Regions from separate parts of the Bacillus sp. PK6-013 genome, predicted to be linked through region 2. Evidence: riboswitches for the same ligand, from Rfam matches in the RefSeq annotation. Region 2 holds a riboswitch; the other holds the start of a gene.
What was found. A riboswitch is a leader RNA that binds a small molecule or an ion and turns the genes downstream of it on or off. The one in region 2 is predicted to bind lysine.
Positions count from the first base shown of each region.

Region 1: it holds a riboswitch for lysine, as region 2 does, so the genes downstream of both, M1E03_RS06585 (aspartate kinase) here and M1E03_RS03970 (amino acid permease) in region 2, are expected to answer to the same signal.

Region 1 covers NZ_CP096417.1:1,298,026-1,310,131, forward strand. The annotation lists gene trxA (thioredoxin) at 60-374, shown strand; gene uvrC (excinuclease ABC subunit UvrC) at 520-2,292, shown strand; lysine riboswitch at 2,357-2,537, shown strand; gene M1E03_RS06585 (aspartate kinase) at 2,684-3,913, shown strand; gene M1E03_RS06590 (YslB family protein) at 3,959-4,402, opposite strand; gene M1E03_RS06595 (succinate dehydrogenase cytochrome b558 subunit) at 4,704-5,312, shown strand; gene sdhA (succinate dehydrogenase flavoprotein subunit) at 5,346-7,109, shown strand; gene sdhB (succinate dehydrogenase iron-sulfur subunit) at 7,106-7,870, shown strand; gene M1E03_RS06610 (acyl-CoA thioesterase) at 7,934-8,404, shown strand; gene M1E03_RS06615 (SDR family NAD(P)-dependent oxidoreductase) at 8,422-9,120, shown strand; gene gerE (spore germination transcription factor GerE) at 9,296-9,520, shown strand; gene M1E03_RS06625 (MarR family winged helix-turn-helix transcriptional regulator) at 9,682-10,125, shown strand; gene racE (glutamate racemase) at 10,133-10,951, shown strand; gene M1E03_RS06635 (GerMN domain-containing protein) at 11,104-12,106, shown strand, end outside.
Region 2 covers NZ_CP096417.1:797,601-809,706, reverse strand. The annotation lists gene M1E03_RS03990 (response regulator transcription factor) at 1-556, opposite strand, end outside; gene M1E03_RS03985 (ABC transporter ATP-binding protein) at 728-1,495, opposite strand; gene M1E03_RS03980 (FecCD family ABC transporter permease) at 1,559-2,572, opposite strand; gene M1E03_RS03975 (FecCD family ABC transporter permease) at 2,572-3,636, opposite strand; gene M1E03_RS03970 (amino acid permease) at 3,793-5,196, opposite strand; lysine riboswitch at 5,311-5,487, opposite strand; gene sspJ (small acid-soluble spore protein SspJ) at 5,647-5,787, opposite strand; gene M1E03_RS03960 (metal-dependent hydrolase) at 6,027-6,497, shown strand; gene M1E03_RS03955 (LTA synthase family protein) at 6,597-8,456, shown strand; gene M1E03_RS03950 (MDR family MFS transporter) at 8,656-10,107, shown strand; gene M1E03_RS03945 (aldo/keto reductase) at 10,147-10,986, opposite strand; gene M1E03_RS03940 (ROK family protein) at 11,074-11,934, opposite strand.

The DNA of each region.
Region 1 (12,106 bases), 500 kb from region 2:
TGAACCAAAGGGAGATGCTATACTAAAAAGCATAATTTCACAATTGGAGGAATGAAAGAATGGCTATCGTAAAAGCAACTGATCAAACATTCTCATCTGAAACAAGTGAAGGCGTAGTTCTTGCCGACTTCTGGGCTCCTTGGTGCGGACCTTGCAAAATGATCGCGCCGGTACTTGAAGAGCTTGATCAAGAAATGGGAGACAAACTGAAAATCGTAAAAATCGATGTTGACGAAAACCAAGAAACTGCCGGCAAATACGGCGTGATGAGCATCCCGACTCTCCTCATACTAAAAGACGGCGAAGTGGTTGAAACATCTGTCGGCTTTAAACCGAAAGAAGCCCTTGAAGAACTGGTCAACAAACATTTGTAAAATAGAAACCTGTGAAAAAGGCGATTCCAAAGGGATCGCTTTTTTCTTACAACGCCCCGTCTTCCTTCTCCAATTGTAGCGAACGTACGGTCGGTCATGGTAAACTGAAATGAAGAAAAAACGCCGAAACAAGGAAGGATTTTTGATGAACAAAAAAATCAAAGAAAAGCTGGCCCTTCTCCCGGATCAGCCTGGCTGCTACTTGATGAAAGACAGGCAGGATACCGTCATCTACGTCGGGAAAGCGAAAATCTTAAAAAACAGGGTCCGCTCCTATTTCAGCGGGTCCCATGATGCCAAAACACAGCGTCTTGTCAGTGAAATTGAAGATTTTGAATACATTGTCACCTCCTCGAACATCGAAGCGCTCATTCTTGAAATGAATTTAATCAAAAAGTACGACCCGAAATATAACGTGATGCTGAAAGATGATAAAAGCTACCCGTTTATTAAAATCACGAACGAGCGGCATCCGAAGCTGATTGTCACGAGGAAGGTCAAAAAAGACAAAGGCCGCTATTTCGGGCCGTATCCCAATGTCCAGGCTGCGAGGGAAACAAAAAAGCTGCTGGACCGCCTCTATCCGCTCAGAAAGTGCGCCAAACTGCCGGACCGCGTCTGTTTGTACTATCATCTCGGACAATGTCTGGCGCCATGCGTATATGATGTGTCTGAGGAGACAAACCGACAGCTCACAGAAGAAATCACCCGCTTTTTAAAGGGCGGATACAATGAAGTCAAGAAAGAACTTGAAGCAAAAATGCTCGAAGCCTCGGAAAACCTGCAGTTCGAACGGGCGAAAGAATTCCGCGATCAAATGGCCCATATCGAGTCAACGATGGAAAAACAGAAAATGATGCTGAATGACATGGTTGACCGCGATGTATTTGCCTATTCGTATGACAAGGGCTGGATGTGCGTCCAGGTCTTCTTTATCAGGCAGGGCAAATTGATTGAAAGAGATGTCAGCATGTTTCCTTTATACAGGGAAGCAGACGAGGAGTTTTTGACGTTCATCGGGCAATTTTACTCAAAAAACAACCATTTTCTCCCAAGGGAAATTTTGGTTCCGGACAGCGTCGATAAGGACATGATTGAGGAGCTTTTGGACGTGAACGTGCGCCAGCCGAAAAGGGGAGCGAAGAAAGACCTGCTGCTCCTTGCCCATAAAAATGCAAAGCTCGCTTTGAAAGAGAAGTTTTCGCTCATTGAACGGGACGAAGAGCGGACGATCGGCGCGATTGAAAAGCTCGGCAAAGCACTGGGCATCTACACGCCGTACCGAATTGAAGCGTTTGATAATTCAAATATTCAAGGAACGGACCCCGTTTCGGCGATGGTCGTCTTTCTCGACGGAAAACCGCATAAAAAAGAGTACCGCAAATATAAGATTAAGACGGTTGAAGGCCCTGACGACTACGGGTCAATGCGCGAAGTCATCAGAAGAAGATATACAAGGGTGCTGAAAGAGAATCTGCCGCTGCCTGATTTAGTATTGATCGACGGCGGAAAAGGCCAGGTGTCTGCCGCCCTTGACGTTTTGGAAAATGAATTGGGGCTCGATGTCCCTGTTGCCGGTCTGGTGAAAGATGATAAACACAGAACTTCCAACCTTTTGATCGGCGACCCCCTTGAGATCGTCCAGCTTGAGCGGAACAGCCAGGAATTTTACCTGCTTCAGCGCATTCAGGATGAAGTGCACAGGTTTGCGATCAGCTTCCACAGGCAGCTCAGGGGAAAAAGCGCATTTCAATCGGTGCTCGACGGCATACCGGGCGTCGGCGAACAGCGGAAAAAACTGCTGTTAAAACATTTCGGTTCCGTTAAGAAAATGAAGGAAGCGAGCGCCGAAGATATCCGCAAGCTCGGCATCCCCCTGAAGACGGCGCAGCTGATTGAAGAGGCTCTGAAAAAATAATGTTGAACTTTTAAAAAGAATCTGATAGAATTTGTACTAATTTCATAATAAGATCGTGTGATATGGTGAAGATAGAGGTGCGAACTTCAAGAGTAGGCTTGATGAGGAAGATGGATTCCGATGAAAAAAGCTGAAAGGGGAGCGTCGCCGAAGCGGGGAAAAAATCCATTCGTTTTTCCTGCTGGCTTTACATTGAATAAATGTAAGGCTGTCAAGAAATCATTTCTTGGAGGGCTATCTCGTTGTTAAAATCATCGGCATTTTGTTGGTTAAAGCAATGAGGGAATTTCTCTCATTGCTTTTTTTGTACGAAAAAACGTACAGCCCGCCGGTCAAGTTTTCCTCTTCATACATAAACAAGCACGAACGAAAACAAAAAGGGTGGTATTTGATGGGTCTCATCGTCCAAAAATTTGGCGGAACTTCAGTAGGATCAGTGGAAAAAATATTGAATGTCGCAAACCGTGTCATCGAAGAAAAACAGCGCGGTCATGATGTTGTCGTCGTCGTTTCAGCGATGGGCAAATCGACGGATTCCCTCGTCGCGCTTGCTAAGGAAATTACCGAGCAGCCGGGCAGCAGGGAAATGGATATGCTGCTGACAACAGGAGAACAGGTGACAATTTCGCTGTTGACAATGGCTTTGCAGAACAAGGGGTATGATGCGGTTTCCTATACAGGCTGGCAGGCCGGCATCGAAACCGAAAATATTCACGGCAACGCAAGAATTACGAACATTGATACAGGCAAGCTGAAAGAGCGTCTGAATGAAGGGAAAATCGCCGTTGTCGCCGGATTCCAGGGGACGACAGCGGAAGGTGAAATCACAACGCTCGGCAGAGGCGGATCAGATACGACAGCCGTTGCCCTCGCAGCTGCCCTGAAAGCCGATAAATGCGACATTTACACCGATGTACCGGGGGTTTTCACAACCGATCCCCGCTATGTGAAAACAGCGCGGAAGCTGGCCGGAATCTCCTACGATGAAATGCTTGAGCTTGCCAATCTTGGAGCAGGCGTCCTGCACCCGAGAGCTGTTGAGTTCGCGAAAAACTATCAGGTACCTTTGGAAGTCCGTTCAAGCACCGAAAAAGAAGCCGGCACATTAATCGAGGAGGAATCATCAATGGAACAGAATTTAATCGTAAGAGGCATTGCATTTGAAGATCAGATCACACGCGTGACCGTATGCGGCCTGGCGAGCGGCTTGACGACGCTGTCAACGATTTTTACAACGCTCGCTAAACAGAACATCAACGTTGACATCATCATTCAATCAGTGACAAGCACAAGCCAAACGTCGATTTCTTTCTCCGTGAAAACGGAAGACTTAAAACGGACGGTCGAAGTTCTCGAAGAATACAAAGACGCGCTCGACTATGAACAGATTGAAACGGAAAACAGGCTGGCCAAAGTCTCGATCGTCGGTTCAGGCATGATCTCCAACCCGGGAGTAGCAGCGGAAATGTTCGCTGTGCTGGCGGAAAAAAACATCCAGGTCAAAATGGTCAGCACATCCGAAATCAAAATTTCGACTGTCGTCAACGAAGGCGATATGGTGAAAGCCGTTGAAGCGCTGCATGATGCTTTTGAACTGTCAAAGCAGACAGCAGTCATTTAAAAAGAAAAAGGCGGGACTTTTGCAGTCTCCGCCTTTTTTGCATAGTTATGCCGGGTCTTTCAAATCCCATTTTACAGTTAAAACAACTTTTCCGGCTCTTTTTTTCACTTGTTCATACGATTCGGCAATTTGTTCGTTCATCAGCTGGATTTGCTCGGCGATAAATCCGGCTTCGAGCTGAAAGCAGGGTTCCTTTTGATATTTGAGGCGGTTTGAGACCAGCGGGCCTTCGAGCTCAAACTCAAGCTCCTGTTTTTTTGAATGGGCGATCGTAAGCGTTCCCCAGCCTGCATCCAGAAAGAAAGCGGGAAGATCCTCCCTGGATTCAAGCGGGAACTTGCGGGCGAGCTTTTTTCCCGCCCAGTACATCATATCTGCGTAGTCTTGTCCCAGCATATCGGGAAGCAGCACTTCCCTGATCAACTCATAGCCATATGCGGAGACTTCCAGCTCTTTTAATTGCGCTAAGTTTGCTTCATATTTGTTCATATCCAATGTCTCCCCTCTTTTCTCCGTTTATTATAGCTTAAATGGGGTGAAAGATTACAGCGGGGACATGCAATTAGGAAGAAAAAAATCTGATATATTTATATTTTGATAAAATAAAATTTTCTAAAATATGATTAAATTTTAGAAAATTTCAATTTATGTACGCGTTTTCTTGACGCCTATTTCTCATAGGAGTAAAATGAAATTGTCATAAAAACTTAACAAAGTGCGATATTTGAAACAGGACGGGGGATAGGAGACCTTTCATTTTTACTGCACTTTTCAACTAGGGGGTAAAGCAATGGCCGGGAACAGAGAGTTTGTTTATCGAAGACTGCATTCTTTGCTTGGCGTCATACCGGTAGGCATATTTTTAATCCAGCATTTGGTTGTCAACCATTTTGCGGCAAGCGGAGAGGAGGCGTTTAATAACGCCGCTCACTTTATGGAAAACCTGCCGTTCAGGTACGTCTTGGAAATCTTCGTGATTTTCCTTCCGCTGATTTATCATGCTGTTTATGGAGTATACATAGCTTTTACAGCGAAAAACAATGCGAACAGATTCGGCTTTTTTAGAAACTGGATGTTCGTTCTGCAGCGGATTACAGGAATCGTTACCTTGATTTTTGTCAGCTGGCACGTGTGGCAAACACGGATTGCCGCCCAAATGGGGGCAGAAGTAAACTTTGACATGATGGCTGATATTTTGAGCTCCCCGATCATGCTCGGCTTTTACATTGTAGGTGTCCTCTCAACAATCTTCCACTTTTCAAACGGTTTATGGTCGTTTGCTGTCACTTGGGGAATCACCGTTTCTCCTCGCTCACAGCGAATCGCCACGTTTGTGACAATGGGAGTCTTTGTTGTGTTGTCCTATGTAGGGCTGAGAGCGATTTTGGCATTTGTGTAAAAGAACTAGATTACTAGAGGGAGTGGGGCAGGCATGAGCAATTCAAGCATCATCGTTGTCGGCGGAGGACTTGCGGGTCTGATGGCGACCATTAAAGCTGCGGAAGCAGGAACAAATGTAAAACTATTTTCGATCGTTCCCGTTAAGCGCTCACATTCCGTATGTGCGCAGGGCGGAATCAACGGAGCGGTCAATACAAAAGGTGAAGGCGACTCCCCTTGGGAGCATTTTGACGATACCGTTTACGGAGGCGACTTTCTGGCCAACCAGCCGCCGGTCAAAGCGATGTGTGATGCGGCGCCGTCGATTATTCATTTGCTTGACCGCATGGGCGTCATGTTTAACAGAACACCTGAAGGGCTGCTTGACTTCCGGCGCTTCGGGGGAACTCAGCATCACAGAACGGCATATGCGGGGGCGACGACCGGACAGCAGCTCTTGTACGCGCTGGATGAGCAGGTTCGCCGCTTTGAAGTAGAAGGGCTTGTTTCGAAATATGAAGGCTGGGAGTTTCTCGGAGCCGTTCTTGATGATGACAATGCGTGCCGGGGCATCGTCGCCCAAAATCTGACGACGATGGAAATCGAGTCGTTCCGTTCAGACGCAGTCATCATGGCGACCGGGGGACCGGGCATCATCTTTGGAAAATCGACGAACTCGATGATCAATACCGGATCAGCCGCTTCGATCGTTTACCAGCAGGGCGCTTACTATGCGAACGGAGAATTCATCCAGATCCACCCGACCGCCATTCCGGGAGACGACAAGCTCCGTCTGATGAGCGAATCGGCGCGCGGTGAAGGCGGACGAGTCTGGACGTATAAAGACGGCAAGCCTTGGTATTTCCTCGAAGAGAAATATCCGGCATACGGAAACCTTGTGCCGCGGGATATTGCGACGCGTGAAATATTTGATGTATGCGTCAGACAAAAGCTCGGCATCAACGGCGAAAACATGGTATATCTCGATCTTTCCCACAAAGATCCGAAGGAATTGGACATCAAGTTGGGCGGAATCATTGAAATCTATGAAAAATTCATGGGTGACGATCCGCGCAAGCTGCCGATGAAGATTTTCCCTGCAGTCCACTACTCAATGGGCGGACTCTGGGTCGACTACAATCAGATGACCAACATTCCAGGACTGTTTGCCGCAGGGGAATGCGATTATTCAATGCACGGCGGAAACCGCCTGGGCGCGAACTCGCTCTTGTCAGCCATTTACGGCGGCATGGTGGCAGGTCCGAAAGCCGTTGAATATATTCAAGGTCTTGAAACATCCGCAGAAGATCTGTCTTCTTCCGTTTTCGACAGCTGCGTCAAAAAGGAAGAAGAAAAGTGGGCTGACATTATGAAAATGGACGGCAATGAAAATGCATATGTCCTTCATAAAGAGCTCGGCGAATGGATGACAGATAACGTGACGGTTGTGCGCCACAATGACAAGCTGCTGAAAACGGATGAAAAAATCCAAGAGCTTGCCGAGCGCTACCAAAACATCAATATCAACGATACGGCAAAATGGAGCAACCAGGGCGCCGTATTCACACGCCAGCTGCACAACATGCTGCAATTGGCACGGGTGATCACGCTCGGTGCATACAACCGGAATGAGAGCCGCGGCGCCCATTATAAACCGGATTTCCCTGAACGTAATGACGAGGAATGGCTGAAAACAACAATGGCGAAACATGCAGGCGATTTTGAAGCCCCGAAATTCCATTATGAGGATGTCGATGTTTCATTAATCGCACCGCGTAAACGGGATTACTCGAAGAAAAAGGTGGCGAAATCATGAGTGAAAATAAGACAATCAAGTTTATCATCACTCGTCAGGATACATCGGATTCTAGTCCTTACCAGGAAGAGTTTGAAATTCCATACCGTCCGAATATGAACGTCATTTCCGCTTTGATGGAAATCAGAAGGAACCCGGTAAATACGAAAGGGGAAAAAACGTCGCCGATTGCTTGGGATATGAACTGTCTCGAGGAAGTGTGCGGCGCTTGCTCGATGGTGATCAACGGCAAGCCGAGACAGTCCTGTACAGCCCTGATCGACCAGCTTGAGCAGCCGATCCGCCTTGAACCGATGAAAACATTCCCGGTTGTCCGCGACCTTCAAGTGGACCGGAGCCGCATGTTTGATTCATTGAAGAAAGTCAAAGCATGGGTACCGATCGACGGCACATATGACCTCGGACCGGGACCGAGAATGCCGGAAAGAAGACGCCAGTGGGCGTATGAGCTGTCAAAATGCATGACTTGCGGCGTATGTCTTGAAGCTTGTCCAAACGTGAACGATAAAACAAACTTTATGGGACCTGCACCGCTCTCGCAAGTCCGCTTATTCAATAGCCATCCGACAGGCGCGATGAACAAATCGGAACGACTTGAAGCGATTATGGGAGACGGCGGACTGGCCGAATGCGGAAATTCGCAAAACTGCGTGCAGTCATGTCCGAAAGGCATCCCGCTCACAACCTCAATCGCTGCATTAAACAGGGATACGACCGTTCAGGCGTTTAAAAACTTCTTCGGAAGCGACAACACGGAATAACACGAAAAAACGCACCTCTTCAAGCCGAAGAGGTGTTTTTATGACCAAAGGGGATGAAAAACAATGAAGCTGCCGGGATATATTGAAGAACCGTTTGACACATGGTGTCAGTCATTTTCTTTTTTTGATGAAGTATCCGTCCGTTTTTCAGAAACGGACATGTTCGGTCATATGAACAATGTCACACCGTTTGTCTATTTCGAGGAATCGAGGATTTCCTATTTCAAGCACCTGGGCGTCATGGACCGCCTTTCAGACGGGAAGAGCGCGGCCATTCCCGTCGTGGCGAGCCAGCAATGCGATTATTTTCAGCAGGTCATGCTTCATGAACATTTGAAAATCGGCGTCAAAACAGCATCTGTCGGCAACGCTTCCCTCACCCTCCACTATGCGGCGAAAAATGGGGAAGGCGGCCTTTGCTTTACAGGGGTGGCGGTTATGGTGCAAATTGCGAAAGATACGGGTAAACCGGTGAAATGGACAGATGAACAAAAAGCAAAACTGCTTGGCAATCACTCATTTCCTGAGAAATAATTGACAGGGAGAGGAAAATGAAAAAAGCGATGATCATCGGCGCGAGTTCCGGAATTGGCAAGGCGCTTGCCAAGCAGCTGTCAGCCGCAGGAGTTGAGGTCGGTCTTGCTGCAAGAAGGTATGAACTGCTAGCCGAATTGCGCGACGACCTCCCTGGACCTTCATACATTAAAAAGATCGATACAGCCGACAGCGAACGCTCGCCTATACTGTTGAAAGAACTGCTTGATGAGATGAATTGGGCAGATGCAGTCTTCATCTGTTCAGGTGTTGGATATTTGGAAAGCGAAATGGATTGGAGCAAAGAAAAGGAAACGATCGATGTCAATATGACAGGATTTGTGTCCTGCTCGAACGTGTTGATGGAGCATTTTATCAAAAATGGGAAAGGGCATTTAGTCGGCATTTCATCCATTGCCGCGCTGAGAGGAAACGGAGGGGCCGTCACCTACGCCGCTTCAAAAGCATTCGTTTCTAATTACTTAAAAGGGCTCCGTCAAAAAGTGAAAAAACTTGGGTATGATGGAATCGTGGTCACCGAAATTCAGCCGGGCTTTGTGGACACGGCTCTTGCAAAAGGTGATCACCTGTTTTGGACGGCTTCGCCCGAAAAAGCGGCTGCACAAATCATCAGTGCTGTGCAGAAAAAGAAAACGCACGCATATATTACGAAAAGATGGCGGCTGATCGCCTGGATAATAAAATGTCTTCCTTAGAAGTTCAGCCCTGAAACGATGCCTGTGTCATGATCTGAAAAATAGGTGTTTGAGGGAACCCTTTTCTCCGTCAGAAACGTCACCGACCTTGCGTATGTTTCATATGATATCACGACTATATCGAAACCCATTCGTTTCAGATCAGCTCTCACCTTAGCAAGGAGGGTTACAATACTTGAAGGAGAAAGAGTTTCAATCAAAGCCGCTGCTAACAAAAAGAGAAAGAGAAGTGTTCGAATTGCTCGTTCAAGACAAGACAACAAAGGAAATCGCAAGCGAGCTCTTTATAAGTGAAAAGACTGTACGTAATCACATTTCCAATGCGATGCAAAAATTGGGAGTGAAAGGCCGTTCGCAAGCTGTTGTTGAACTTCTTCGAATGGGTGAGCTAGAGCTCTAAATTGAGCCGGTGTTCCTTCTTGTAACAAGAAGGGAACCGGTTATTTGTTTTGAGGTGCAATTTGTATATTCATGTTGAAGTCTTGCAATTTGTGTAGAAAAGAAGGAAAATAGACTCAAGTGTTTTGAAAACAAAACAACGAGTCGAGCGAGGTAGAGAAAATGAATTCGAATGCTTCTTTGAATCACATAGCGGATATTGAAAAATCACTCCGCCATATTGCGGGCATCATCAAACAAAAAGGAAGAGAAATTCTCACCCAATATACTATTACCCCTCCCCAGTTTGTCGGTCTTCAATGGCTGTATGAATACGGGGATATGACGATCGGCGAGTTATCACAAAAGATGTACTTGGCGTGCAGCACCACGACGGATTTAATTGACCGAATGGAGAAAAACAACCTCGTTGAACGGGTGAAAGATCCGTCCGACAGGCGCGTAGTCCGCATTCATCTTCTCTCGGAAGGAGAGCGGATCATCCAGGAGGTCATTCAAAAAAGGCAGGACTATTTGGAAGACATGTTAGAGGCGTTTTCCGAGGAAGAAACAGCCGCATTTGAAAAATTATTAATTAAACTTCAGCAGGAAATGAACAGAAAATGAGGCGATTTTGTTGGATCAACCGATAGGAGTCATCGATTCGGGAGTCGGCGGTTTAACCGTTGCAAAAGAAATCATGAGGCAGCTGCCGAAAGAAAAAATTATATATCTTGGAGATACGAAAAGGTGTCCGTACGGACCCCGGGACAGAAAAGAAGTCCTGTCATATACATGGGAAATGACAAATTATTTGTTATCCCGCCACCATATTAAAATGCTCGTGATCGCCTGCAATACAGCGACGGCCATCGCACTTGAAGAAATCAGCAGAGAAGTCGCGATCCCGGTCATCGGCGTTGTGCAGCCCGGAGCCAGAACCGCGATTAAAGTGACGGAGAACCAGCGAATCGGCGTGATCGGAACAGAAAACACGATCAAAAGCGGCGCATATGAAGAAGCGCTTCTTTCGCTGAACGGAGATTTAACGGTAGAAAATCTGGCTTGCCCGATGTTTGTCCCGTTTGTGGAAAGCGGTAAATTTTTGGATGAGACGGCTGATGAAATCGTCAGGTCGTCACTGCACCCGCTCAGGGATTCATCAATCGATACACTGATTCTCGGATGCACGCATTATCCGATTTTAAAAGAGCCGATTCAGCGCTATATGGGAGAGCGCGTCAACATCATTTCCTCCGGAGATGAAACGGCCAGGGAAGTCAGCACGATCTTGTCATACAATAGTTTATTAAGCAAAACGGGTGAACCGCCGGAACACTTGTTTTTAACAACCGGGGAGCGCGCCCGCTTCACAAAAATTGCAAATGATTGGTTTGGATACGAAGTGAAAAATGTGGAAAGCATTTCTCTTCAGGAAACCGCTATAAAATAAAGCTGCCGCACAAGCAAACGGCAGCTTTTTTCATGAGCCTTTTCTTTAAAAGAAAAGGTTTTTTGTATTCAGAGGGATTTTTTTAAAAAGCGGTCTAATTCAAAAACGGGCTCGTATACATAATAGTACAAACTGCCTTAGGAGGGAAAAGTATGCTGAAAAAAGGAATGAAAGGAATCGCGGTTTCGGTTACGGCCTCCGCGCTGCTTCTTTCCGGGTGCGGAATATTTCAGTCAGATCAAGCCTCAGAGGAGATAGATCCGCCGCAGGACATCACATATGTAAAAGAGGAGAAGGAGCAAGACAAAACAGACAAAACCAAAGATAAAACAGAAGACAAAGGCAGCAAAACGACAAGCGACGATAAAGCGGCTCAAACGAGCGATACGGTCATGAGAGAGCTTTATCTCATTGATAAGAACGGCTATGTGACAGCGCAGACGCTGCCGCTGCCAAAGCAGGAAGGTACGGCTAAACAAGCGCTTGAATACCTCGTTGAAGGCGGCCCTGTTTCAAACATCATGCCAAACGGATTCAGAGCCGTGCTGCCGGCGGATACAGCGGTCAATGTTGATATTAAAGAAGACGGAACAGCGATCGCTGACTTTTCAAATGAATTTAAAAACTATAAAGCAGAAGACGAGCAAAAAATCGTACAGGCGATTACATGGACGTTAACACAGTTTAACTCGATTGATAAAGTGAAGATCCGCATGAACGGCCATGATTTGAAAGAAATGCCTGTTAACGGCACGCCGATTTCAGAAGATCTCAGCCGCGAGGACGGCATCAACCTCGATACGGCGGGTGTGACCGATATAACAGCGACACAGCCGGTCACCGTCTATTATTTGGCTGAATCGGACAAAGGCACATACTATGTTCCTGTAACGAAACGGACGTCTGCAAAAGAAAAAGACCAGGTGACGGCGGCGATTAAAGAGCTGACGGAAGGACCGGGCAATAAAAGCGGCCTGCTTTCCGATTTCCAGGGCGATGTCAAGCTTGAAAACGAGCCGAAGATTGAAGACGGCCATGTGACTCTCGACTTTAACGAAGCGATCTACGGGAGCGCCGACGGCGAGAAGAAAGTGATATCGGATGAAGTGTTAAATAGTATTGTGCTGACATTAACCGAACTGCCTGATGTGAAAA
Region 2 (12,106 bases):
CATAAATTTGGTCCTTGGAAAGCACTCTGTTCGGATGATCGCAAAAATATTGCAGAAGCTGGAGAAGCTGTGCGGAGCAGCTGACCGTTTCTCCGTCCACGATCAGCTCCGCAAAATCGGGATGAAATGTAAACCGTTCATATTCGTAGGCTGAAGATACCGAAGCAGCTGCGACTTCTTTATGTATATACGTTCTTTTTAAATGCGCTTTAATCCTGGCAATTAACTCCAGAGGATTAAAAGGTTTTGTAATATAATCATCGGCTCCGTAGGCAAAACCTGACAGTTTATCGAGGTCCGATGTCTTCGCCGTTAAAAAGAAGATCGGGGCGTTGGTGTGCCGTCTGATTTCAGGGGATACATCAAATCCTGTCTGTCCCGGCATCATGACATCGAGAAGTATTAAGTGCACGGTATCCTTTTTCACGATGTCGAGCGCTTCTTCTGCGCTGCTCGCGGTCAGCACTTCTGAAAATCCTTCCTTCGTGAGGACGCGCTTGACCATTTGAACAATGGCGTCTTCGTCATCCACAATCAAAATTGTCGCATTTTCCAAAATCCTTCTTTCCTTTCTGTCTATATCATGTTTTGATATCCTCATCTTACCATCTATTATATCTTTATCGGCACCCGTTTTCTGATTTTAAAGTAAAAATAAACTTTTTTAGAAATGATTTTTTACTTTACGAAATCATGGAATAAAAAAACAGACATCGTCTGATGTCTGTCAGCCGGTTGCCAGCCTCTGATCCTCTTCTTTTTTCAATAGATCATAAGTCAGGCACACCGGTTTTCCTGTGCGCGGGTCTAAAATAATTTCCGCATCAATCTGAAACACTTTTTTCAATACCTCTGAGGTCATGACTTCATGTGGAGCGCCCTCTTTGACAATTGCACCGGAGTTCAGCGCCACCATGTGATGGGCAAAGCGGGCGGCATGGTTGAGGTCGTGAATGACCATCAAAATCGTTCGGCCTTCTTCTTTGTTGAGCTTTTCCAGCAGTTGCAGAATTTCAAGCTGGTGCGCCAAGTCCAAATAGGTTGTCGGTTCGTCGAGCAGCAAGAGCTCCGTTTCCTGGGCAAGAGCCATCGCAATCCAGACGCGCTGGCGCTGTCCCCCGGAAAGGGCTTCGATCGGCCGGTCATAAAAAGGCAGCATTCCTGTCACTTCGAGAGACCATTCAACCATGCGGCGGTCATCGGCCGAGAGCCTGCCCATTCCCTTTTGATGAGGAAAACGGCCGTAAGAAACGAGCTCATATACGGTCAGACCGCCTGGCGCCTCAGGGGTCTGCGGAAGAATCGCCATCTGTTTGGCTATATCTTTCGTCGACATTTGGTGGATCGCTTTGCCGTTTAAATAAACGGCGCCCGTTCTAGAACGCTGTATGCGTGCCATCGTTTTTAATATGGTTGACTTGCCGCACCCGTTCGGACCGATCATGGTCGTTACTTTTCCTTTTGGTATGTGGAGGTTTAAGCTTTCGACTATCATCTGTTCTCCGTAGCCGATCCCCAGGTTGTTTGTTGAAAGAGACACCTTGCACCCTTCCCTTCTTTAATTTGTTTTCATGAGCAAATAGATAAAGTACGGCGCGCCTAAAGCGGCAATGACTAACCCTACGGGAATTTCCGAAGGCGCCAGTATCATCCTTCCGATTAAATCCGCCAGCAAAAAGAGCAATGCTCCGGTCAACGCGGAAGCCGGGATTAAAAGCTGATGCTTCGGCCCGACAAGCCTTCTGGCAATATGCGGAGCCACAAGACCGAGAAACGTAATATTCCCTCCAGCCGCTACACACGCGCCGCTCAGCGCGGCTGCCGACAGAAGCAGTATGCGCCGCTCCTTTTCAACTGCCGTTCCAAGCCCTGTTGCGAGCTGATCACCGAGATTCAGCACGTTTAAATAGCGCGCTTTGTAGAGAATAAAAGGAAGCAGCACGACAATCCAGGGCAGCACGGCCGAGACAAAGCTCCAGTTTGAACTCCATATATTTCCTGACAGCCAAACAGCCGCCTGCATAAAGTCATTCGGGTCCATTTTCAGCTGCAGCATTAAGATGGCCGCCGAAAACGCCGCATTCACTCCGATGCCGACCAGAACGAGGCGAATGGGATTCAAGCCTTTTTTCCACGCCAGCAAATAGATGGAAACGACTGCAAAGCAGGCTCCCAAAAATGCAAAAATCGGCAGGGAAAAAACGAATCCTTTTTGCAGATTTCCAACATCCCCCTGAAAATAAAAGATGAACAGCACAACGGCAAAACCTGCTCCCGTATTGATGCCCAATATCCCCGGATCGGCTAGGTCATTCCGCGATATCCCCTGCCAGACGGCTCCGGAGACAGCAACTCCCGCACCGATCAGCATGGCGAGGACCATGCGCGGCAAACGGAATTCAAATAATACAAGTTCATCCTGCGGCGTTCCGAAACCGAACAGTGTTTTCAATGTATCAAGCGGGGCGATGCGGATTTCTCCCATGTTCATGCTTAGTAAAAACACGGCGACCGTCAGCACGGCCATGACGAGCATCACCGCAGCCGCCCGTCTGCTGTTTTTCTTGAGCATTACAGTCCACTCCTTTCCCTGCGGGCCAGATAGAGAAAGAATGGTACGCCGACAAGCGCCGTGACTGCTCCGACAGGTGTTTCGAACGGCGGATTGACCAGCCTTGCCGCAATATCCGCATAGATCAGCAGGACGGCGCCAAGCACCGCTGAGCATGGAATGATCCAGCGGTAATCAACCCCGACCAGAAAGCGGGTAATATGCGGAATGATCAATCCGATAAAACCGATTGCCCCGGCAACGGACACAGCGGCACCCGTCAGCAGAACAACCGACACGATTCCGATCGCTTTCACCGTCTTCGTATATTGCCCGAGCCCTTTCGCCAGCTCCTCTCCCAAGCTTAGAACCGTAATGGAACGGGCGATGACAAAAACGACGGCCAAACCGAGCGCTGCCGCCGGAACCAACAACTGAATGCTGAGCCATTTCGTGCCAGCGACACCTCCGGCATACCAAAAACTGACGTCGCGCGCCACATCAAAATGGATCGCAATGCTCGTAGAAAGAGCGCTCAGAAATGTGCCGACAGCCGTACCGGCCAATGCCAGCTTTACAGGCGTAAGACCGCCTTTTGAAAACATTCCGATCGCAAAAACGAGTCCCGCTCCAAGACCCGCGCCGGCAAACGACCAGATCATCAGCCCGACCGATGAGGTTCCCGGAAAAAAAGCAAACGCGACAGCAATTGCGAAAGCTGACCCGTGCGTGACGCTCATAATTTCCGGCGATGCGAGAGGGTTTCTCGTCATCCCCTGCATCACGGCTCCGGAAACCGCCAAGCAGGCGCCCACAAGAGCCGCACTTACCGTCCTTGGCAGTCTGAGTTCCTGAATAATTTGATGGGCCGTATTTTTCGCATCAAAATGAAAAATGGCGTCCCAAACCGTTCCAAGCTTTATATCAGCCGCACCGAGCGCAATCGATAATGCGGCGCCAAACAGCAGCAGCATGATTCCGCCGGCCAGGACAAAAACAGCTCCGAGCGGACGGCTGATCGGTTTCTGTTCTTCATCAGGGCCATCCGCGCTGTTGATACGATGTATGTTTTTGCAAGAGCTCACTCGATGCCATTCCTTTCGATCTTTTTAACCGATAACGATTATCATTTTCATTTTATAGTATAACAGGCCTAAGCGGAAATTTTAATCAAAAATTTCGGCGGGAATCAAAAAGCCAGCCGATCTTCTGCTAAAAGACCCGGCTGGCAAAGAACTTTATCACACTTGATTATTTTTGAACTTTTTGTAGACGAACGGGTAGATCGCAAGACCGACGAAAAACAGCCCGATTCCCAAGATAAAGGTGGTTAAGTCAGACGTACCTGAAACGATGACCCATAAAGAATACACCAGAGCAGCCAAAGCGATGATGCCGTCCCCTGTTCTTGAACCTTTCAGTTCACCGTATGTCTCCCCTTTGAGGATGAGCTTCAAGCTGAAAACAGCCGCTACAAGATAAGGCACAAGGTAAGCGAGCGTCGCCGACGTTGTTAAAAACGTAAAGGCCTCGCTGATCGTTCCCGAAACCGTTGAGAAAATAAAGATCTGCGACATCACGTTTGTGACGATCAATGAATTAACCGGGCTTCCCTTTTTGTTCGTTTTCGCAAAGAAAGCAGGAAAATCACCGGCCTTTGCCGCCTGATACGGAACCTCTGCGCCGATTAAAATCCAGCCGAGCATCGATCCAAACAAAGAAACGATTGCCAAGACCGCCATAATTACACTGCCAAAGCTGCCGATGATCACGTGCAGCACATCAACGAACGGTTTATCCGATGCCTGGAGCTGATCGTGCGGGATGACGCCCATCGTTATTAAAGTGATGACCATATAAATGCCGAGCGCAATTAACAGTCCGGTAATCGTCGCGCGTTTGACATCGCGCTGGGATGATGCGCGCCCTGATAAGATTACCGCAGACTCGATGCCGACAAACGCCCACAGCGTTGAAATCGCCGCATTGTGAACCTGTCCGCCCAGCCCAATACTTTTGCCTTCTGATTCGATTGGAAAATAAAATGATTCGAATAAAGCCGTCTGAAAAACGAACAAACCTGCAACAATAAACAGGACAAACCCAAGCACTTTTGAAAAAGTTGCTAAAAAGTTCAGTTTGCCCGCTCCATTTATGCTGGAGACTAAGATGAAATGCGTCCCCCATAACAAGATTGTACATACGATAAATGTCAAGAGCTGGCCGAGTGTAACGGGGTGGCCGCCGAGTTCAATCAGCTCGCGTCCGTCAGTTAAGATCGGCAGGAAAGTCGTCAAATAGCCTGCAAGGCTTGTAATAATGGCCACGTTGCTGATCCAGCTTGCCACCCAATACCCCCATACCATTGTAAAACCTGCCGCATTCCCTTTTTTAGGGTCTGAGAATAAAGCTCTTGCATAGCTTTGCGGACCTGCTTTAAGATCCGGGCGGCGAATGGATAAATGACCGAATACAAGGGCGATCATCAGCACCCCCGCACCCGTCACCAGCCATGCCGCCGTTACGCCGAACGGGCTTGCCGTCTGGGCGAGTGTGCTGGGGAGCATAAAAATCCCTGAGCCGACCATATTGCCGACAACAAAAGCGGTAAGAAGCCAGAAGCCCCATTTTTTTGTCTGTTCCATAAGATATAACCTCCGAGCATTTTATAAAAAATATGCCGGACCAGACCGTGAGATCATTCAAAATAAAAAAAGCATGAACAAAAGTCCATGCTTTGGTTAAACATACACTCTTGATCTCCGGATAGCCCTCCGCGGGAAAACCCGCGGCAGTCCTGCACTTATTCAATGCAGACCCAGCATAAAGAATGAATGGCTTCCTTATGCTTCGGCGCTGATGCCTTTTGCATATGATCATCGGCCCCATCAGCCTCACACATGCGACTCATCATCCGCGCAACCTCTACCTCACTAAGAGTTAAGAGTGAGGATTTATCACATATTCTGAAAAGAGGTTACCAGAGAAATTTTAATCTGTCAAAGGGAAGTGATGGAAAAACGGACAGCCGCGCCAAAAGGCCGCCTGTTTCGGCAGCCTTCTGCAGAATGGAAGACGGCGCTTCCATCTGTCATTTATCGGTTGTTTTTCTTTTTGTTGACCGCCTCTTGCAAAGGGTCTCCTTTCAGCGCTTGTCCTGCATCTTCAAGCGCCCCCCGAACGGCGTTTTGGTCCTTTTCCTTATTTCCTCTATCTTTATTGAAGAAAATACCCAAATGAATCACCTCTTTAAAAATGTGGTACAATTTTAATTTGGCTTATCACTTTAAAATTATGCAGAACCTTGAATGTGTTTTTTAACTGAAAACACCATATTCTAGATGTAAACATGCTGATTGCCTCAGGAAAATGCGTTTTTTGCCTGACAAGTTGCCACCATCTGTCTTGAAGGCCGCCAGAACTCTTGATATAGTTTTCATTAGGAAATTGTTATAGGTCTTAAAGGAGAAGCGATATGACAGGAAAAACACACATCATGGGAGGGGTCGCTTCTTGCACGGCTGCTGCTTATTTTTACGGATATGATCCAGTGTTCATGACAGCTTCGGGCGTTATCGGAGCATTGATTCCGGATATTTGCCATACAAAGAGCAAGATCGGCAGAAGGCTACCGATTTTATCAGCAGTGGTCAGTTCTGTCTTCGGGCACAGGACGTTTACACACAGCCTGCTCTTTTTGCTCATCACGGCATTTGCGGCACATTTATATTTTACAGATCAGAGCATATTTGTCGGATTAATGGCCGGAATGGCGAGCCATCTGCTCCTTGATGCCGGGACTGTAAACGGCATCAAACTTTTCTTTCCGTCCGCCATTAAGGTTCGGCTGCCCCTTTATATTAAAACCGGCGGGAAGGCGGAACAAGGCGTTCTGACTGTGCTCACCGTTGTTTCGTGCTATTTTATTGCGAACTTGATCGCCTGACGAAAGGGACGGTTTGACCGATTGCTGTATTATGCTTTGTTCAGTCGTTTTATCTTGGTGTTGTTTACCTGCGGGGATTATATGTGAGGAGCTATTTATATGAAAGAACAATTTTTTAAAAAGCAGTGGTTTTTATGCCTATCCATATTTTTTATGTGGATGAAAACGTACTTCATCTACAAGCTGGGCTTTAATTTACAAATCGACAACGCACTTCAGGAATTGATCCTGTTTATCAACCCGCTTAGCTTTCTCATCCCTGTACTCGGCATCAGCCTCTTTTTTCGCGAAAAAACGCAGCGCCTCTATTTAATCGGGGCTAATGTCGTCCTGACGGGCATCTTGATTGCAAACAGTATTTTCTATGGTTTCTACATCGATTTCATCACTGTTCCCGTCCTGTTCCAGGCAAAAAATCTCGGGGGGCTTGGGAGCAGTTTTCAGGAGCTGTTCAATCCGGTTTTCATCGCGCTTTTTCTGGATTTGGCTCTTTTGGTCTGGCTGGCAAAAACGCGCACAAGAACCGGCAAAAAGCTTTCCGCTAAATCCGTTAAGATCTACTACGCGGCAGCCGCCGGCACGGTACTGTTTAATCTCGCCCTGTCGGAGCTGGATCAGCCGAAGTTTTTAAGCTACTCCTACGACAGGGAAGTGCTTGTAAAAAACATCGGCTTATATCAGTTTCATCTGTTGGACGGCATTTCACAGACTTTTAATTTGACACAAAAAGCGGTCGCTGATGAAAACAGCCTGGCAACGATTGAGAACTACACAAACGCTGACTACAGCAAACCGAACCAAGATATGTTCGGGCTTGCCGAAGGACGAAACGTCATCTTTGTAACGCTTGAATCCACTCAGACATTTGTCATTAATGAAAAGGTGAACGGCCAGGAAATCACACCGTTCTTAAACAAATTCATTCAAAAAAGCTATTATTTCGACCATTTTTATCAGCAGACCGAACAGGGAAAAACGTCCGATTCGGAATTCATTGTCGCCAATTCGCTCTATCCGTCTCTGAGCGGTTCGGTGTTTTTTACGAAGAGCGAAAATGCGTACAATTCGATGTATAAAACACTGGCGAACCACGATTACAGAACATCGGTTTTCCACGCCAACCATAAAAAATTCTGGAACAGGGACGTCATGTACAAAGCCCTTGGCATCGACAGCTTTTATGACGTCTCCCATTTTCATGTGACACCTGAAAATTCAACGGGCTGGGGGCTGAAGGATAAGGAGTTTTTAACGCAATCGGCCGACTTGATGAAAGACTTGCCGCAGCCCTTTTACAGCAACCTGATCACATTGACGAACCACTTTCCGTTCCAAATTGATGATAAGGATAAGCTGATCGATGAATACGACTCGGACAGTGAGATTTTAAATCGGTATGTCACGACGGTACGCTATGAAGACGAATCATTGAAGCATTTCATTGCAAAACTGAAGAAAAACGGCCTTTACGACAATTCCGTGATCGTCTTCATGGGAGATCACTACGGCATATCAGAAGCGCACAACGATGCGCTGGCTCAATTTTTGGGCAAAGACGAAATCACCCCTTACGATACCGTTCAGCTGCAGCGTGTGCCGCTGGTTATCCACATTCCGGGGGTAACGGATCAAGACCCGAAAACGATATCTGAAACAGGCGGCCAAATTGATGTCAAACCGACATTGCTCCATTTGCTCGGAATTGATACAAAAGGCATGATTCAATTCGGTAATGACCTGTTTTCGAACGAAAGAATGCCTTTCGCTGTGTTAAGAAACGGCAGCTTTATAACAGATGATTATATCTACACGAAAAATACGTGCTACAGCAAAAAAACCGGGGACATGATCAACGACAGTGAGGACAAATGCGGTCCGCTCATAGAGAAGGCGAATCAAGAGCTTTCCCTTTCCGATAAGATTATTAACGGTGATTTGCTGAGATTTTATAAAAAATAATCCGTCCCCTTTAAGCCGGATTCCCCCGGCTTAAAGGGGCTGTTTAAATTGAGGGACAGCTGGGTATTATATACCGAATGTTAAAAATGAACTTGCGGTTTTGCAGTTCCTTCGTTACCCTAAATAAAAAGAGAAGTTATTTCGAGTACCGATTATTTCATAAAGTGTTATAAAAAATGATAAATAAGAAGGTTTTAATATGAGTGAAACACAGCATAAGACAAATCAATTGCCGATTGTTGCCGTCTTGATTATGGGGACTTTTATCGCCATTTTGAATCAGACGCTATTGACGACCGCTTTGCCTCCGATCATGAGGGACTTAAACATTACGCCGGGGCTTGCCCAATGGCTGACGACCGTTTTTATGCTCGTGAATGGGATCATGATTCCAGTTACGGCTTTTTTAATTGAAAAATTCACGACGAGAAAGCTGTTCATGGCGGCAATGTCTTTATTTACGGCTGGGACTCTGATCTGCGCCTTGTCATTCAGCTTTCCGGCGCTGATTGCAGGACGCGTCGTCCAGGCGGCCGGCGCGGGCATTATGATGCCATTGATGCAGACGGTGCTTTTATTGATTTTCCCAAAAGAAAAGCGTGGATCAGCGATGGGAATGGTCGGGCTTGTGATTGCCTTCGCTCCCGCTGTCGGACCGACCCTGTCAGGCTGGATCGTCGACCGCTACCCTTGGGAAGTATTGTTTTATCTGTTGCTTCCGTTTGCCGTTATCGACATGATTGCCGCACACTTTATTTTAAAAAATGTCACCGAACAGACGTCACCTAAGATGGATGTTACTTCCATCATCTTGTCTTCACTTGGCTTCGGCGGCATTTTGTACGCCTTCAGCAGCGCCGGTGTTGCGGGCTGGACGGGTGCGGACGTGCTGGCTGGCTTCGCGGTCGGCAGCGTTACGCTGTTTTGGTTCATTTGGAGGCAGCTCCATTTGGAAGAACCGATTTTGGAATTCAGGGTATTTAAATATCCGATGTTTACACTTGCGACGATTATCGGGATGGTAGTCTTTATGTCGATGATCGGAGCGGCGACGATCGTGCCGATGTATATGCAGGATATGCGCCATTTCACGGCGATGGAATCGGGAATGATGCTGTTTCCGGGAGCTGTCGTGATGGGGCTGATGTCTCCGATTACCGGAAGAATTTTTGACAAAATCGGCGCGCGGATCTTGAGCATCACCGGTTTGACGGCGATCTTCGTGACCACATTGCTCTTGACCCATCTGACAAAGACGACGCCTTTTGCGTATTTGTCTGTCGTCTATGCGATTCGGATGGTCGGCATGGGGATGGTGCTCATGCCTGTTACAACAGCCGGCTTGAACCAGCTCCCGCGCCATTTGATTCCTCACGGAACGGCCATGAACAATACGATGAGACAGATGTCCGGATCGATCGGGACGGCTGTTCTCATCACCATCATGACACAGCGTGCGCTGGCCGATCCTGCCGGTCCGTCTTCGGATACAGCGATGATTCACGGCGTCAATCTGGCGTTTATGACCGCGGCCGCATTGTCGGGAATCGGATTGGTTCTCTCATTCTTTATTAAGCAGCACCGCCGCGGACGGCTCGACGGCAGCAGAAGGAAACAAGCGAAAGGCCGCTTGGCCATTCATGAAAAATAATAAATCCCGGGTTTTTATGAACCCGGGATTTTCTTATGCTTATTCGAATCCGTGAACCATTGTGTCAGGATCGGGACCGACGCGCTCATCTTTGTTAAGAGCGTTGATTTTTTCGATATCTTCCGCTGTTAATTCAAAGTCAAATATGTCGGCATTTTCAATAATGCGGTGTTCTTTGATTGACTTCGGAATGGTAATGACTTCATTTTGCAAATCCCAGCGCAGGATGACTTGAGCGACGGATTTGTTGTATTTTTTAGCGATGTCAGTCAGCACTTGATCATCGAGGAGTTTTCCCTGCATGAGCGGAGACCATGCTTCCACCTGAATGCCCTGCTTTTTGCAGTAGTCCCTGAGCTCAGCCTGAGTCAGCCGCGGATGGAACTCAACCTGATTGACCATCGGTTTAATTTCCGCATCTTCCAATAAGCTTTCCAAATGGTGCACATTGAAGTTGCTGACGCCGATCGCTTTTACTCTGCCGTCTTTGTACAGCTTTTCAAGCGCGCGCCACGTATCTTTATATTTGTCTTTTCCAGGCCAATGAATCAAATATAAATCAAGGTAGTCAAGACCGAGTTTTCGAAGGGTTTCATCAAAAGCCGCCAATGTTTTTTCATATCCCTGATCGCTGTTCCAAACCTTTGACGTGATGAAAAGCTCTTCGCGGGGAACGCCTGCTTCTTTAATCCCTTTGCCGACGCCTTCTTCGTTTTGATAGATAGCGGCTGTGTCAATGCTCCGGTATCCGTTTTTAATGGCTGCTTTCACAGATTCTACAACTTGGCTGCCTTCTTCCACTTTGAAAACTCCAAGTCCGAACCATGGCATTTTCACACCGTTATGTAATGTCACAGTATCCTTTAAACTGCTTACCATTTTGAACGACCACCTTTCTTTTTTTCATGCTTTTAAACGCACCGCTGTTATTATCTCACACTGGGTGGATTTTACAAAACAACTTGCTCAACCGGCTTCATAAGCCAAAACGAGCGCACCAGTGATTCCCTGATCGTCGCCGAGACCCGGCGGCACGATGTATCCTTCAAGATCAGGCAGGTCAACATATCCGTTCATATATTCGGCAAGCTTTTTGCGAATCAGCGGGAACAGCTGCTGCTGCTTCATGACACCGCCGCCCATGATGATTTTTTCAGGGCACAGGATCAAGATATATTGCATGAGAGCCTGCGCTAAGTAGTCGGCTTCAATCTCCCAAACTTCCTCGTTTTCAGCCAAATCATTGCCCTTTTTCCCCCAGCGCTTTTCAAGCGCCGGACCCGATGCCATTCCTTCAAGGCAGTCCTTGTGATACGGACAGATTCCTTCAAACGTATCGTGCGGATGCCGTCTAATGAGAAGGTGACCCATTTCAGGATGGAGCGTGCTCTGCACGAGCCGGCCGCCGACAATCGCTCCTGCTCCGATTCCTGTACCGACTGTAATATACAAGCAGCTTTCCAAGCCTTGCGCCGCTCCTTTTGTCAGTTCGCCAAGCGCGGCAGCGTTTACATCAGTCGTAAACGAAACCGGTATGCCGAGCCTTTTTTTCAACTCGGGAATAAACGGGTACTCCTTCCAGGCTAATTTCGGCGTATTGGTTATGTATCCGTAATCCTCTTTATCTTTTGCAACGGATATAGGTCCAAAAGAGCCCACTCCCATTGATGTGAGCTGATACTTGCTGAAGAAATCAGTCAGTTTTCCAATAGTCTCTTCAGGAGTCTCCGTCGGGAGCGTAAGCCTGTCAATGATTTCTCCCTTTTCTGTTCCAACTGCACAAACAAACTTTGTGCCTCCTGCTTCTATTGCACCGTAATGTTTCATCCTCTCGGCTCCTTTTCATCTGTTTGAATTGCTTTAATTGAATCATAAATCAGACGATGAAAGAAAGCAATCGCACTGAACAATGATTCACCAGAGCATGGGAGCTTTTGATGCTGACGGAAGAAAGCTTCCCGAAAATGTGACAGTTTTCAAACAGCTGCAGCGGTTGTTC